2 regions of the Enterobacter chuandaensis genome follow, and region 2 is predicted to be linked to the other one. Evidence: predicted binding sites of a transcription regulator. Region 2 holds the regulator's gene; the other holds the start of a gene.
What was found. Region 2 encodes ArgR, which controls arginine synthesis, uptake and breakdown. Its sites were predicted from a motif close to ANTGAATAAAAATACANT; they were not measured.

Region 1 (7,718 bases), 380 kb from region 2:
CCGCGCCATGACGGAGATTCGCGAAGCCGTCGCGCGTGAGAAACGCCGCCGGGGCGAGCTGGGGTTTGATGATATGCTGAGCCGCCTTGATGCGGCGTTATGCAGTGAAAATGGCGAAGCGCTTGCCGCCGCGATTCGCACCCGCTTCCCGGTGGCAATGATTGACGAATTTCAGGATACCGACCCTCAGCAATACCGTATTTTCCGCCGTATCTGGCGCCAGCAGCCCGGCACCGCGCTGCTGTTAATCGGCGATCCTAAGCAGGCCATTTATGCTTTCCGCGGTGCGGATATTTTCACCTACATGAAAGCCCGTAGCGAGGTCGACGCGCACTACACGCTCGACACCAACTGGCGCTCCTCTCCCGGCATGGTGGAAAGTGTCAACGCGCTTTTCGGCCGCATGGATACGGCGTTTATGTTCCGGGAGATCCCTTTCCAGCCGGTCAAATTCGCCCCGAAAAATGCCTCGTTGCGCTTCGAATTTAACGGCGAAACGCAGCCCGCCATGAATTTCTGGCTGCTGGATGGAGAGGGCTGCGGCGTCGCGGACTATCAAAACGCCATGGCCCAGCACTGTGCGGCACAAATTCGGGACTGGCTCAGCGCTGGTGCGCGCGGTGAAGCACTGCTGTGGAAGGGGGATAAACCTGCCCCGGTTAAGGCATCGGATATCACGGTGCTGGTGCGCAGCCGTCAGGAGGCCGCACTTATCCGCGATGCCCTGACGTTACTGAATATACCGTCCGTCTACCTTTCCAACCGCGACAGCGTTTTTGAAACGCTGGAAGCCCAGGAGATGCTATGGCTGCTGCAGGCCGTGCTGGCGCCGGAGCGGGAAAGCACGCTGCGCAGCGCACTGGCGAGCGCGATGCTCGGGCTGAATGCGCGTGACATTGATGCGCTCAACAATGACGAATCCGCATGGGATGCCGTGGTAGAAGAGTTTGTTCGCTACCGTGAAAAATGGCAGAAGCGCGGCGTGATGGCGATGGTGCGCGAGCTCATGGCACAGCGTCACATTGCGGAGAACATGCTCGCGACCGCGGGCGGCGAGCGTCGGCTGACCGATATTTTACACATCAGCGAGCTTCTCCAGGAAGCGGGCACGCAGCTGGAGAGCGAGCACGCCCTGGTGCGCTGGCTGGCGCAGCAGATTGCTGACCCGAACAGTAATTCATCCAGCCAGCAGATGCGCCTTGAGAGCGATAAACATCTGGTGCAGATCGTTACCATTCACAAGTCGAAAGGTCTGGAGTATCCGCTGGTCTGGCTGCCATTTATCGCCAATTACCGCGTGCAGGACCAGGCTTTTTACCACGATCGCGAGTCGTTTGAGGCGGTGCTCGATCTCAGCAACGCGGAGTCCAGCGTTGAGCTGGCCGAAGCCGAGCGTCTGGCGGAAGATCTTCGTCTGCTCTACGTGGCGCTGACCCGTTCAGTCTGGCACTGCAGTCTGGGCATTGCGCCGCTGTTCCGCCGTCGTGGCGAAAAAAGCGGCGAGAGTGATTTTCATCTGAGCGCGCTGGGGCGGCTTATTCAGCGCGGCGAATCCAAAGATGCCGCAGGGCTGCGCCAGTGCATCGAATCGCTTTGCACCGAGCATGTTGCCCTGCATATTCCGACCCAGCCCGACAACAGTCGCTGGCAGACGCCTGAGCAGCAGGCCTCTGAGCTGCATGCCCGACAGGTTGCCCGCATGATTGCCGACGACTGGCGCGTCACCAGCTACTCCGGTTTACAGCAGCACGGGCAGAGTATTGCGCAGGATCTGATGCCAAAACTGGATGTCGATGCCGCAGGTGCCGGGAGTGTGCCCGTTGAGCCCGTGCTCACACCTCATCAGTTCCCACGCGGCGCCTCGCCGGGCACGTTTTTGCACAGTCTGTTTGAGGAGCTGGATTTTACCCAGCCGGTTTCCGATGAGTGGGTGCTGAAGATGCTGCAGAGCGGCGGCTACGACGCGCAGTGGCAGCCGGTTCTCACGGAATGGATCCGCGCTATTCTGCACGCGCCACTCACGGCGCAGGGGATTTCGCTGAGCCAGTTGACCGCCAAAGATAAGCAGGTGGAGATGGAGTTTTATCTTCCTATTGCCAGCCCGCTCAGGGCCGAGGCGCTTGATGCAATGATCCGCGAGTACGATCCGTTATCCGCCGGGTGCCCGCCGCTGAATTTCCGCCAGGTGCAGGGGATGCTGAAAGGCTTTATCGACCTCGTTTTCCTCCATGAAGGGCGCTACTACCTGCTGGATTACAAATCGAACTGGCTGGGTGAAAGCAGCGAAGCCTACACGCAAGACGCGATGGCCTCTGCGATGCAAATGCATCGCTACGATCTGCAGTACCAGCTTTACACCCTGGCACTGCACCGCTACCTGCGTCATCGCATGGCCAATTACCGTTATGAAGACCATTTTGGCGGCGTAATTTACCTGTTCCTGCGCGGCGTGGATGCTAATGACCCGCGTTCCGGCGTCTTCAGTACGCGTCCGGCTGCGGAGTTGATTGAAAAAATGGATAACCTGTTTGCTACAGGCACGGAGGAGGTGGCATGACGATGCAGGCACTACTGCTGGACGCGGTTGAACAACGATTACTGCGCCACCTGGATGTGCAGTTTGCCATGATGGTGGCGGGCGAAGAGCCTGCCGTCATGCTTGCCGCCGCGATCCTGAGCAAAGATGCGGGGGAGGGGCACGTGTGTCTGCCACTTTCACGTCTGGTGGTGGATGAGAAAATGCCCCCGGCTTTACAGGCGTGTTTCGCGCTGCTGGGTGAGGCCGTGGACTGGCAGGAAATATTACTCCGCTCGCCTGCCGTCAGCGGCGCCGATACCGGTACGCCAATGATTTTGACGGGAGAACGTTTGTATCTGAACCGGCTGTGGCGTAACGAGCTAACGGTGGCGCGCTTCTTCAGCGAGACCAATGCTCCGCTAGCGTGCGATGAAGCACTGCTCCGGCAAACGCTGGATATGCTGTTTACCTCTGACGACGCGACAGACTGGCAGAAAGTGGCGGCAGCGGTGGCGTTAACGCGGCGGATATCGGTGATTTCTGGCGGTCCGGGCACCGGAAAAACGACCACCGTGGCAAAGCTGCTTGCCGCGCTGATTCAGTTATCGGGTGAACAAAAGTGCCGTATTCGCCTGGCAGCCCCCACGGGGAAAGCGGCGGCGCGTCTGACAGAGTCGTTGGGCGGGGCGCTGCAAAAACTGCCGCTTTCCGGGGATCAGCTTGCGCTTTTCCCTAACGAAGCCAGCACGCTGCACCGGTTGCTGGGCGCTCAGCCGGGCAGCCAGCGTCTGCGCTATCATGCTGGTATCCCCTTGCATCTTGACGTGCTGGTGGTGGATGAAGCGTCGATGATTGACCTGACGATGATGTCGCGGTTGATCGATGCGCTCCCGCCGCACGCACGGGTTATTTTTCTCGGCGATCGCGATCAGCTTGCCTCCGTTGAGGCCGGAGCCGTGCTGGGCGATATCTGCACCTATGCCAGCCTGGGATATACCTCGGAACGTGCAGAGGAGTTAGCCCGTCTCACCGGATGTTCGCTCACCTCTGAAAACCATTCGCTTGCAGGGGCGCTGCGCGACAGCCTGTGTCTGCTGCAAAAAAGCTACCGTTTCGGCAGCGACTCCGGCATCGGCCAGCTCGCGGCGGCAGTGAACCGGGGCGACCGGCGCACCACCACTGCGGTATTCGACGGAACCTATACGGATATTGAGAAAAAATCGCTGCAAACCGGGGAAGAATATCAGGCGATGCTTGATGACGCCCTGCTGGGGTATCAACATTTTCTGACGGGCGTACAGCAGCAAAGCATGCCGGAGCAGGTCATTGCCGCGTTTGGCGAATATCAGTTGCTCTGTGCGCTGAGGGAAGGCCCCTTTGGCGTCAGCGGCCTGAACGACAGGCTGGAACAGCTGCTGGCGCAAAAGCGTAAAATCAACCGTACCCCGCACTCCCGCTGGTATGAAGGGCGGCCGGTGATGATCTCCCGCAACGACAGCGCGCTGGGGTTGTTTAACGGAGATATCGGGATTGCGCTCGATCGCGGTCAGGGGCTTCGCGTCTGGTTCCAGATGCCAGACGGCAGCGTGAAGTCTTTCCAGCCCAGCCGTTTGCCCGAGCATGAAACCGCATGGGCGATGACGGTGCATAAATCTCAGGGCTCTGAGTTTAACCATGCGGCGCTGATCCTGCCCACGCAGCTTTCACCGGTCATTACCCGCGAGCTGATCTATACCGCCATTACGCGCGCGCGTCAGCGCCTGTCGCTCTATGCCGACGAACGGGTGCTGGTGCAGGCGATTGCCGCCCGTACGGAACGCCGAAGCGGGCTGAGCGCGATATTTGGGGCCGTCTGAATGAAAGCCCCCACCGGACGGTGAGGGCGTCGTATCATCCAAGGTCAGCCATCAGCACTTTTGAACGACGCTGATAGTTGTACATCTCTTTCTTCGTTTCCGGCAGGGAATCAATATCTACCGGCGTGAACCCGCGCTCCTGGAACCAGTGAATGCTCCGCGTCGTCAGGACGAAAAGCTTGCTCAGCCCCATCTGACGCGCCTGTGCCGCCACGCGCTCAAGCAGCATTTCGCCGCGTGAAGAGCTGCGGTAGTCCGGGTGCACCGCCACGCAGGCCATTTCACCAATCTTCTCTTCCGGGAACGGATAGAGCGCGGCGCAGGCGATGGTCAGGTTATCGCGCTGGATAATGGTGAATTTGTCGATCTCCATCTCCAGCTGCTCTCGGGAGCGACGCACCAGAATACCCTGCTGCTCCAGAGGACGGATCAGCTCCAGAATGCCGCCGATATCGTTGATGGTCGCGCGGCGGATCTGCTCGGCGCTTTCCATCACAATCTGGGTACCAATACCGTCGCGGGAGAACAGCTCCTGCAGCAGAGCGCCGTCTTCCTGATAGCTGATCAGGTGACTACGGCGCACGCCGCTGCGACAGGCCTTCACGGCACCACGCAGGAAGCGGACGGTGCCGGAGTGGTAATCGCCTTCGGCTTCCAGCACTTCCACGCGGGCCTGGGCTTCATTCGGGAAGAGTTCCGGCACAATCACCCCTTCATCGTTTACGACGCCCTGGGAGGAGCAAAACCCAATCATTTTTTCCGCCTTCAGCTTGATCGCCAACTGGGTGGCAATCTCTTCGGACGTCAGGTTAAAGCTTTCGCCGGTTACGGAAACCGCCACCGGGCCCATCAGCACGATGGCACCGCTGTCCAACTGGCGATGAATGGCTTCTTCATCAATACGACGAATGCGGCCGCTGTGGCAGTAATCTACGCCATCGTCCACGCCGAGCGGCTGGGCAATGATAAAGTTGCCGCTCACGACGTTGATATGCGCGCCCTGTAGCGGTGTGTTGTTCAGGCTCATCGACAGGCGAGCGGTAATATCCAGCTGCAGCAGACCCGCCGCCTGTTTCACCAGCTCCAGAGTTTTTGCATCCGTGACGCGAGTATGTTTGTGGTAAATCGGCTCGTGGTGGTGAGCGGCCAGGTTGGCGTCAATCTGCGGGCGTGCGCCGTAGACCACCACCAGGCGGATCCCGAGGCTGTGCAGCAGGCCAATGTCATTGACGATGCTGGAAAAATTTTCATGCTCGATGGCTTCGCCGCCCAGCATGATGACAAACGTTTTTCCCCGGTGGGCGTTGATATAGGGAACAGAATGGCGGAATCCCTGGACCAGTTCGGTTCTACGTTCCTTCACCATGGCACAACCCTTAATGAATGTTTATTCGTAATTTCTGTATTTTTATTCGATTGTGGGCGCGTGTGCAAGTGCAAATTTTCTGCGTCCTACAGAAATTAATAAGTAATCCGTGCGTTAACGTATGATTGTTTACCCTTTTATAGATGACAGTTTATGCGTCATTCGTTAAAGTTTTCGGTCAATCTGACCATTTTGTATATCAGTTCGTTTTCTTGCTCGGGAGAAGCATGTCGGGATCCAATTCAGCAATAAGCCGCCGCCGTTTGTTAAAAGGGGCCGGGGCAATGTGGTTGCTTAGCGTCAGCCAGGTCGGTCTTGCCGCCACGAGTCAGGTGGTGGCGGTGCGCGTCTGGCCGTCGTCGACCTATACGCGCGTAACGGTCGAGTCCAACCGCGTGCTGAAATATAAGCAATTTGCCCTCAGCAACCCTGAACGCGTGGTGGTGGATCTCGAAGGGGTGAACCTCAACTCCGTGCTGAAAGGCATGGCGGCGCAGATCCGCGGTGACGATCCGTTTATTAAATCGGCGCGCGTCGGCCAGTTTGATCCGCAAACCGTGCGCATGGTGTTTGAGCTGAAGCAGAACGTTAAGCCGCAGCTGTTCGCCCTGGCGCCCGTTGCAACGTTTAAAGAGCGTCTGGTGATGGATCTCTACCCGGCCAATGCGACGGATATTCAGGATCCGCTTCTCGCCCTGCTGGAGGATTACAACAAAGGCGATCTTCAGCGTCAGGTGCCGCCTGCGCAAAGCGGCCCGCAGCCGGGGAAAGCAGGGCGCGATCGTCCGATTGTGATCATGCTCGATCCCGGCCACGGCGGCGAAGACTCCGGTGCGGTGGGGAAATACCATACGCGTGAAAAAGACGTGGTGCTGCAAATTGCCCGTCGTCTGAAGGCGTTAATTGATAAAGAGGGCAATATGCGCGCCTACATGACGCGCAATGAGGATGTCTTTATCCCGCTGAAGGTCAGGGTGGCGAAAGCGCAGAAGCAGCGCGCCGATCTGTTCGTCTCTATTCATGCGGATGCCTTTACCAGCCGCCAGCCAAGCGGCTCGTCGGTGTTTGCGCTTTCCACCAAAGGTGCGACCAGTACCGCGGCGCGATACCTTGCGGACACCCAGAACGCCTCGGATTTGATCGGTGGCGTGAGCAAAAGCGGCGACCGCTACGTTGACCATACTATGTTTGACATGGTGCAGTCCCTGACCATTAACGACAGCCTGAAGTTTGGTAAAGCGGTGCTGGGCAAGCTGGGGAACATCAATAAGCTGCACAAAAACAGCGTTGAGCAGGCCGGGTTTGCGGTACTGAAGGCACCGGATATTCCGTCCATTCTGGTGGAAACCGCGTTTATCAGTAACGTGGAAGAAGAGCGTAAGCTCAAGACCGCTAAATTCCAGCAGGAGGTTGCGGAGTCGATTCTGGCGGGGATTCGGGCGTATTTCTCCGACGGGGCGACGCTGGCGCGACGCGGGTAGGTCTTTTAGCCGGGTGGAATGCCCGGCAAATTCACAAACGGCAGATACAAAAAAACACCCTTAAGGGTGTTTATTGTGTTCAGAAGTGTTGGTTGCGGGGGCCGGATTTGAACCGACGACCTTCGGGTTATGAGCCCGACGAGCTACCAGGCTGCTCCACCCCGCGTCCGTCTTTCTACAGTCGTAGAAACTTACTTCTTCAAATTTGATTGGTTGCGGGGGCCGGATTTGAACCGACGACCTTCGGGTTATGAGCCCGACGAGCTACCAGGCTGCTCCACCCCGCGTCCGTCTTTCTACAGTTGTAGAAGATACTTCATCAAATTTTAATTGGTTGCGGGGGCCGGATTTGAACCGACGACCTTCGGGTTATGAGCCCGACGAGCTACCAGGCTGCTCCACCCCGCGTCCGTGGAAGCGCACTATACTCGGATAGGTTTGTGATGCAACCCCTTTTTCACATAAATCATTAACTTTGTATGTAAATTGAACGGCAT
Region 2 (7,718 bases):
TCGGGCACACTTCAGCGATCTGCTGCACCAGGTTTTTCACGATGCCCGCGTTGACGTTGAACAGGTCTGAACGATCCATGCCTGGCTTACGCGCCACGCCTGCAGAAATCAGCACCACATCAGCGCCCTGCAGCGCAGGACGTGCATCTTCACCGGAGAAACCTTTGATTTTTACAGCGGTCGGGATGTGGCTCAGGTCAACCGCCACACCTGGGGTTACCGGAGCAATATCGTACAGGGAGAGTTCTGAGCCTGAAGGCAGTTGGGTTTTCAGTAGTAGGGCAAGCGCCTGGCCGATACCACCAGCAGCGCCGAGGACTGCGACTTTCATCCTAAACTCCTTATTATGGTTAACTTAAGTATCTGTAAATCCGTTGCCGCGACCTTAAATCAGCATGTCTTTAATTACAATTTTCGAAGCTAAAGAATTTGAGGTCACACGACTTTATCTCTCACCAGAAAGCTATCTGATGACAGATGGCAACGAATTAAGAGGTGGTTACAATACACCCTGCCACGCCACCAAAACAACATCATTTTGATAACATTTAATTTACTTTTAAGCTTATTTGCATCGCGTGACCCAGGCATGTTTTCTGATAACGAAATCTGATAAAATCACTCCCTTTCATAACATTATTTCAGCCTGGCGCTGAGTAGATAATTTGCATAAAAATTCATCCACATGCATAATAATGTTGTTTCTATCGTCCATTTCCGGGTGACTTATGCGAAGCTCGTCTAAGCAAGAAGAATTAGTAAAAGCCTTTAAGGCGCTACTTAAAGAAGAGAAATTCAGTTCTCAGGGAGAAATTGTTCAGGCGCTGCAGGAACAAGGCTTCGATAACATCAACCAGTCGAAAGTCTCCCGCATGTTAACCAAGTTTGGCGCGGTGCGTACCCGCAACGCCAAGATGGAGATGGTCTATTGCCTGCCGGCAGAACTTGGCGTGCCGACCACCTCCAGCCCGCTCAAGAATCTGGTTCTGGATATCGACTATAACGACGCCGTTGTGGTCATCCACACAAGCCCGGGTGCCGCGCAGCTGATTGCCCGCATGCTGGACTCGTTGGGTAAAACGGAGGGGATCCTCGGCACCATCGCCGGTGATGACACCATCTTTACCACACCGGCCAGCGGCTTCTCCGTGAAAGATCTCCACGAAGCGATTCTGGTTCTGTTCGAACAGGAACTGTAATCCCCTCTCCCCGCGGTTCCGCTGCGGGGATCGTTCTGCTCTCACCCTGTTTTCCCTTCTATTCGTCTGCCTCTTGCTTTGACAAATAGTGCTTTTTACTGCCCATTAACATTCACACAGTGAATGCCAAATCAAAAAATCGCACAAAAAATCAAAATAGCATATCCATATGATTTTCTTAGACATAGCACCTCTGAGTGAACAAATAACAGCCAATTTTATGCAATTTGGTTATAAAAAAGAGCGTAGTTAACACGTAATAACAAAGGAAACCATTAGCCTGGTATTAATTTTTACCGTTATTAGTGTATACTTGATTTTGTGATGAGGGTCACGAAACAAGACCCCACTAAAAAATTCGACGAGGTAAGAATCATGAAAATCAAAACTACTGTAGCGGCGCTGAGCGTCCTGTCTGTCCTGTCCTTCGGTGCTTTCGCGGCTGATGCTATTAATGCTGACCAGGCGCAATCCCGTGAGGCAATCGGTACGGTTTCTGTCGGCGCTGTTGGCACGTCTCCAATGGACATGCATGAGATGCTGAACAAAAAAGCGGAAGAAAAAGGTGCGTCATCCTATCGCATCATCGAAGCACGTTCCGGTGACCACTGGCACGCCACCGCCGAGCTGTACAAATAAGTTTTAGTAATCACTGAAGACGTAATTCTCCACTCAACGGCACCAGGCATAAAAATAGCAGTTCAACCCTTCTCGCCGTTGAGCAAAAAACCTGTTCAGGAGTAAAAACTATGAAAACCAAATTGATCATCGCAACCCTGGGTCTGGCATCCGTTCTCTCTTTCGGCGCAAGCGCAGCCGTACAGCAAGTTAATGCCGATCAGGCACAAAATCTGCAGCGTATGGGCAGCGTCTCCGTCACGTCTGTCACCGGCTCCCCGATGGACATTCGTCAGGAACTGGCCGCCAAAGCTGAGAAAGCGGGCGCCAGCAGCTATCGCGTCACCGAACTGAATCAGGGCGACCACTGGCATGCCACGGCTGAACTGTATAAATAAACCCTCGTCGTATCTCATCATACGACTTGCCCCTGGCCTTCTGGTCAGGGGCTTTTTTTGTGCTTAATCAGTGGCGCGCATTGAAACGCAGCTGTCCTTCCAGCTCTTCTTCCGCTTCATCGAAGAGTAATATCAGCGCGCCGAAACGTCTGCGCAACTTATCGGGCAGATGGATAAACTCAATCTCCAGCGGTAGCGGCAGCATGCTGCCGGTGACCACGTCCCACAGCGTATCCAGATTCGTCACGCTTTCCCGTTCAAGATCAAACGCCCGGATAAATTCCCGATAGAAGTCTTCCTGACTGTCGATCTCGTCAAAATCAAAGGTATAGGTTTTCATTGCCAGCCACCCAGTCCAGGCGGGCGGCAGATGCCGCCCTGTCTATTATAATCCCCCGATATGCAGGGTTTTAACTTCCAGATACTCTTCCAGCCCCAGCACGGATCCCTCACGTCCAAGACCGGACTCTTTTATGCCGCCGAAAGGCCCCAGTTCGGTGGAAACGGCGCACTCGTTAATACCAATCATCCCGCTCTCAATGGCCTGTGAAACGCGGAAAACCCGGGAAAGGTTCTGGGTGTAGAAGTAAGCCGCCAGCCCGTAAGGCGTGTTATTCGCGCGCTGGATGACTTCATCTTCCGAGGTGAAGCGGAAACACGCCGCAACCGGGCCAAACGTCTCTTCTTCTGCCAGCTTCATGCCTTCGTGACAGTCGCCCAGCACGGTTGGCATCCAGAAATTACCGCCCAGCGGATGGGGTTTGCCGCCCGCCAGCACGGTCGCCCCTCGTGCGACCGCATCTTCAACATGCTCACGGACCTTGTCGACCGCGGCGGATTCAATCAGCGGCCCGACGACGACGCCGTCCTCAAGGCCATTCCCCACCTTAAGGGCATTAACCGCATCAGCGAGCTTATTCACAAACTTGTCGTAGACGGTTTCCTGAATGTAGAAGCGGTTCACGCTGACGCAGACCTGCCCCGCATTGCGGAATTTATTGGCGATCGCGCCTTTTACCGCAGCCTCGATGTCCGCATCCTCAAAGACGATATACGGGGCATTTCCCCCCAGCTCCATCGAGACTTTTTTCATGGTTTCTGCGGCGTTGCGCACCAGCGTTTTGCCGACGGAGGTCGAACCGGTAAAGGAGATTTTACGCACGTCGTGGCTGGCCATGATCGCATCGCTGATTTCATGGGTATTTCCGGCCACCGCGTTGAGCACGCCATCCGGCACGCCCGCCTGTTTTGCCAGCGTCAGCAGCGCAAAGGCGCTGAGCGGCGTGTTGTTGGCCGGTTTGATCACCCCGGTGCACCCGGCTGCCAGCGCCGGACCTAATTTACGGGTGAGCATCGCCATCGGGAAGTTCCACGGCGTGATGGCCGCGACGACGCCGATGGGTTCACGGGTCGCCAGAATGCGCGAGCCGGGCTTGATCGGCGGAATAATTTCACCGTTCGCGCGCTTGGCCTCTTCGGCAAACCACTGGATAAAGCTGGCAGCGTACTCCACTTCCCCTTCCGCTTCTTTCAGGGGCTTACCCTGCTCGGTGGTCATTAACCGCCCGAGCCAGCTTTTATTCTCAATAATCAGTTCGTACCAGCGGTACAGAATGGCCGAACGCTCTTTTGCGGTTTTGGCACGCCATGCCGGGAAGGCTTTGGTGGCCGCTGCGATAGCTTCTTCGGTTTGCGCTTTACCCGCTTTCGCAACTTTAGCGATGACCTCACCGGTCGCGGGGTTCAGCACATCAAACGTTGTGTCCAGCGTTTTCCAGATGCCATTGACCAGATAACCGGTCTGAAAAAGGGTGTTGTCCTGAAGCGCCTGAGTCGTCATGTGTCCTCCCTTCCTGAATGTAAGTACGTGCTGGAATAAGTATAGCCACAAAAAAACCGGCGCTTTTGGCGTCGGTTTTTTTACGTCGGTCAGTTATCCGTAAGGGCATTCTGATAGCGATGCAGCATAAACACCAGCCGCCCTACCGGCTCGGTCACCTGAGGCGGAGCCTCCCAGTGCTTGAGTTTTTCCTGATAGATATCGAGCTCTTCAAGCAGTTGAGTAAAGTAACGACGGCGTTTGTCATCACTGCTGGCGGAAAGCACATGGTCGGCGGTGCGACGCAGCTGGCGGTGGAAAGCCGACAGATCGTCGTTAATCGGTACCGGCGCGTTACGCAGACGCTGGTGCGCAATAATCATGGTTAATGCCAGGCGGAACTTCGCAATGTCGCCCGGGAACTTGTTCAGCAGTAAAAACAGCTGCTGGTAGAGCGCGGGCAGGTGGTTCTCTTTACGGCGCGCGGTATTGGTGGTCATCGACGATACGGCCGCCGACACGAACTGGTTCAACAATACGCGGCCCGTTCTTGCCTGCGAGTTATCCCGTACCAGCAGAATCACCATCATCGCCAGGAAGCAGCCCACCAGCTGACCCAGCGCGCTGTCGAGGAACTGGCTGAAATGGAAGGTCATCGGGTTATCCAGCACGATGATGTTGATCGTACTCGCCAGCGCCCCCAGCGATCCCAGGCGGCGCTTTTGCACTTCAATGCCGATAAAGAACGCCATCACCGCCAGGCTGATACAGAGCAGCAGCATGCTCTGTTGCGTCGAGGGGATGATGACCAGGAAATAGAGCGCGCCTATTGGCAGAGCGGCAATGGTGCCGTAGAGGAAATCAATGGCGACCATGCGCGGGTTAGGCAGACGCATCGCCAGTGCGGTCACGACGGCAATCATCACCATCGCGCCGCTGCCGGACGTCCAGCCCGTCCACAGCCAGAACAGCGTGCCGAGCATGCAGGCAAGCGTCGTACGCCAGAAGTTGACCATCGCGTGATGACGCTCGGCAGATTCCGCCTTGATCACCACTTCCCCCTGGAGCACCTCTTCTTCCGCCGCGCTGATTTTGGTGTTGCCGATCACGCCGCGCTTAAGCAGCAGATAACGCGTTGCGGCCCCGACCCAGGTGTAGATCGTCACCGGGGTATCGCGTTCCCCGGTCCAGGCAATCACCCTACGCATTCGCTTAAGCTGCTTATGCACGTCCTGCACCGTCTCCACCGGCTCGGCAAACAGCTCGCGGAATGTATCAGTGACCGCTTCCGGGCGGGTGTTCTGGATAAGATAGGTTTCGCACGCCTGGGTAATCAGCGTTAAGGAGACGGTATTCAGAGCCTTAAGACGACGATTCGCCCGTGCCCAGCGCGATGACTCCATATTAAGATTGCTGCGCATTCCTTCCAGCGCCTGCGTACGACGAACCAGCCCGCTCCAGGCTTTGTCCACCTCTTCGCTGTCGCCGTGTTTAATGCAGAGCTGCATCAGTTGATACTGGGCAACCATCAGCGCGTCCAGCGCGCGATCCACCTCTTGCTTGATCGAGCGTGGGGAGAAAAGCAAATCTGCCACGATCGCACAGACAATACCAATCACAATCTCGCTGCAGCGCTCTACGGCAAACTGCGGCGCGAGCAGCGGTTCGCTTTGGATGGTGATAACAATAATCAGCGCGGTATAGCCCGCCAGCCCCCAGGCGTAGGAGTTCTCGACTTTCACCAGAGATGAAATCCAGGTGCAGAAGCCCGCCCAGATACAGCACACCATCAGCATCAGCAGCGGCGTGCGGATCATCAGAATAATAATGGTCAGCGCCGCAAAACAGCCGATAAAGGTCCCGATGATACGCAGCATCCCGCGATAGCGGATCGCGCCAGAGTAAGGTTCTCCACCCGCAGCGAAGGCAGGGCCCGCAGCGACAATCGCAGCGGTGAGCACTGCCCAGCGAGGAGTTTCCAGCTGGAAGTGAAAGCCGACGAACAGCGCCAGGACAATGGCACACGCCAGCTTAACGGCGAAGCGAATGTGCTGGCTGGCGATGGAAAAGATACCCATGACGATTAACCAAACTCGCGCAGGCGATGGGCAATCTTACGGAAGAGGGAGTCCTGGCTGGCATCCCGATCTTTTTCACCGGTAATCACCACCGTCGCCGTGGTCCCCGCTGGCCACAGGTTGCCCTGCTGTTCATCGAGATGAATACGCACCGGCACGCGCTGGGCCAGACGCACCCACTCGAGATTGGAATCCACCGTCGCCATCCCTTTTGCATCGTTAGAGCTGCTGGAGTTGGTCACCCCTGCGGCGACGCTGTCGACGGTGCCTTTAAAGACGCGGTTACTGCCAAGCGGCGTGATTTCTGCGCGATACCCAGGACGCACGCCCTCCAGCTTGGTCTCTTCCATATAGGCGAGCACGTAGAAGGAGTTCTGCTTAACCAGCGCCACGGCGGTTGAGCCACGGGTAATGAACTCCCCGGCATAGACGTTGAGGTTGGTCACCCAGCCATCGGACGGCGCGCGGATTACGGTACGCTCCAGGTCGAGCTTCGCCAGATCGCGCGTTGCCTGCGCTTTCGCCAGCTGGTGCAGCACGGTTTGCAGCACGTTGTTGGACTGGTCAATCTCTTCACGGGACATGGCCTGAACGCCCAGCTGGTTGCGGCGGCCAGCCTCACGGCGTTTCTCCGCGGCCAGCGCCTGGTAATAGGCCACGTCCGCTTCCGCCTCCTCCAGCGCCTTCTGATAACGAGGCTGGTCGATAGTGAACAGCACCTGATCTTTCTTCACCAGCTGGTTATCGTGAACGTTAACTGCCGTGATAAGACCGGCCACGTCGGGTGCGATAGCAACAACGTCGGCGCTAAAACGCGCGTCACGCGTCCACGGTGATTCAGTGTAATAAACCCAGGCGCGGAAAATAGCGATGAACGCGAGGATAACCAGCGCCATGGTAATGGCGGTGCGGGAGATTTTTCTTGTTAGCGTTTTCACATCAACCTCAGACAAACATGCGCGATATCAGGTAAAACAGGCAGCAATACAGCGCGGTATTGAACAATGCAGGGTGCCAGACGAAATCGTAGATCCCGGTCGGGACCAGCACCTTGCGCACCAGCCAGAAGATCGCCAGTGATAAAAGAAGCTCGAAAAATATCGGTGGGAACGACAGACCGAACACCACGATAACGGGAAACAGACTCATGTTGACCTTGATAAGAGAGAGTGCAGGCTTCAGAATTTTTAAGCGCACGCCATCGCGGGAGAGCAAGAAACGCCGGGCGAGAATGGCGCAGCCGTTATGTAATTAATAATATATTAACGTAACTGTTATGCTGTTATCTATCATATGTGATCTAAATCACTTTTAAGCCAGAGTGAACAATGGAACGTTTAAAACGCATGTCCGTCTTCGCCAAAGTGGTTGAACTCGGCTCATTTACTGCCGCGGCGCGCCAGCTTCAGATGAGCGTCTCTTCCATCAGCCAGACGGTATCCAAACTGGAAGATGAACTGCAGGTTAAGCTGCTCAACCGCAGCACCCGCAGCATTGGGCTGACGGAAGCCGGTAAAATTTACTATCAGGGCTGTCGCCGCATGCTGCATGAAGTGCAGGATGTCCACGAACAGCTTTATGCGTTCAACAACACGCCTATCGGCAC

Region 1: a site for ArgR is predicted at 5,774-5,791, ahead of argA (amino-acid N-acetyltransferase). Genes of this name have one in related genera too.

The regions. Positions count from the first base shown of each region.
Region 1 is NZ_CP097173.1:3,765,136-3,772,853, reverse strand. It holds gene recB (exodeoxyribonuclease V subunit beta) at 1-2,557, shown strand, start outside; gene recD (exodeoxyribonuclease V subunit alpha) at 2,554-4,374, shown strand; gene argA (amino-acid N-acetyltransferase) at 4,409-5,740, opposite strand; gene amiC (N-acetylmuramoyl-L-alanine amidase AmiC) at 5,968-7,221, shown strand; tRNA gene MX657_RS18120 (tRNA-Met) at 7,311-7,387, opposite strand; tRNA gene MX657_RS18115 (tRNA-Met) at 7,432-7,508, opposite strand; tRNA gene MX657_RS18110 (tRNA-Met) at 7,553-7,629, opposite strand.
Region 2 is NZ_CP097173.1:4,148,442-4,156,159, forward strand. It holds gene mdh (malate dehydrogenase) at 1-331, opposite strand, end outside; gene argR (transcriptional regulator ArgR) at 729-1,199, shown strand; gene yhcN (peroxide/acid stress response protein YhcN) at 1,575-1,838, shown strand; gene yhcN (peroxide/acid stress response protein YhcN) at 1,949-2,215, shown strand; gene MX657_RS19970 (barstar family protein) at 2,283-2,555, opposite strand; gene MX657_RS19975 (NAD-dependent succinate-semialdehyde dehydrogenase) at 2,601-4,055, opposite strand; gene aaeB (p-hydroxybenzoic acid efflux pump subunit AaeB) at 4,145-6,112, opposite strand; gene aaeA (p-hydroxybenzoic acid efflux pump subunit AaeA) at 6,118-7,050, opposite strand; gene aaeX (p-hydroxybenzoic acid efflux pump operon protein AaeX) at 7,058-7,261, opposite strand; gene aaeR (HTH-type transcriptional activator AaeR) at 7,441-7,718, shown strand, end outside.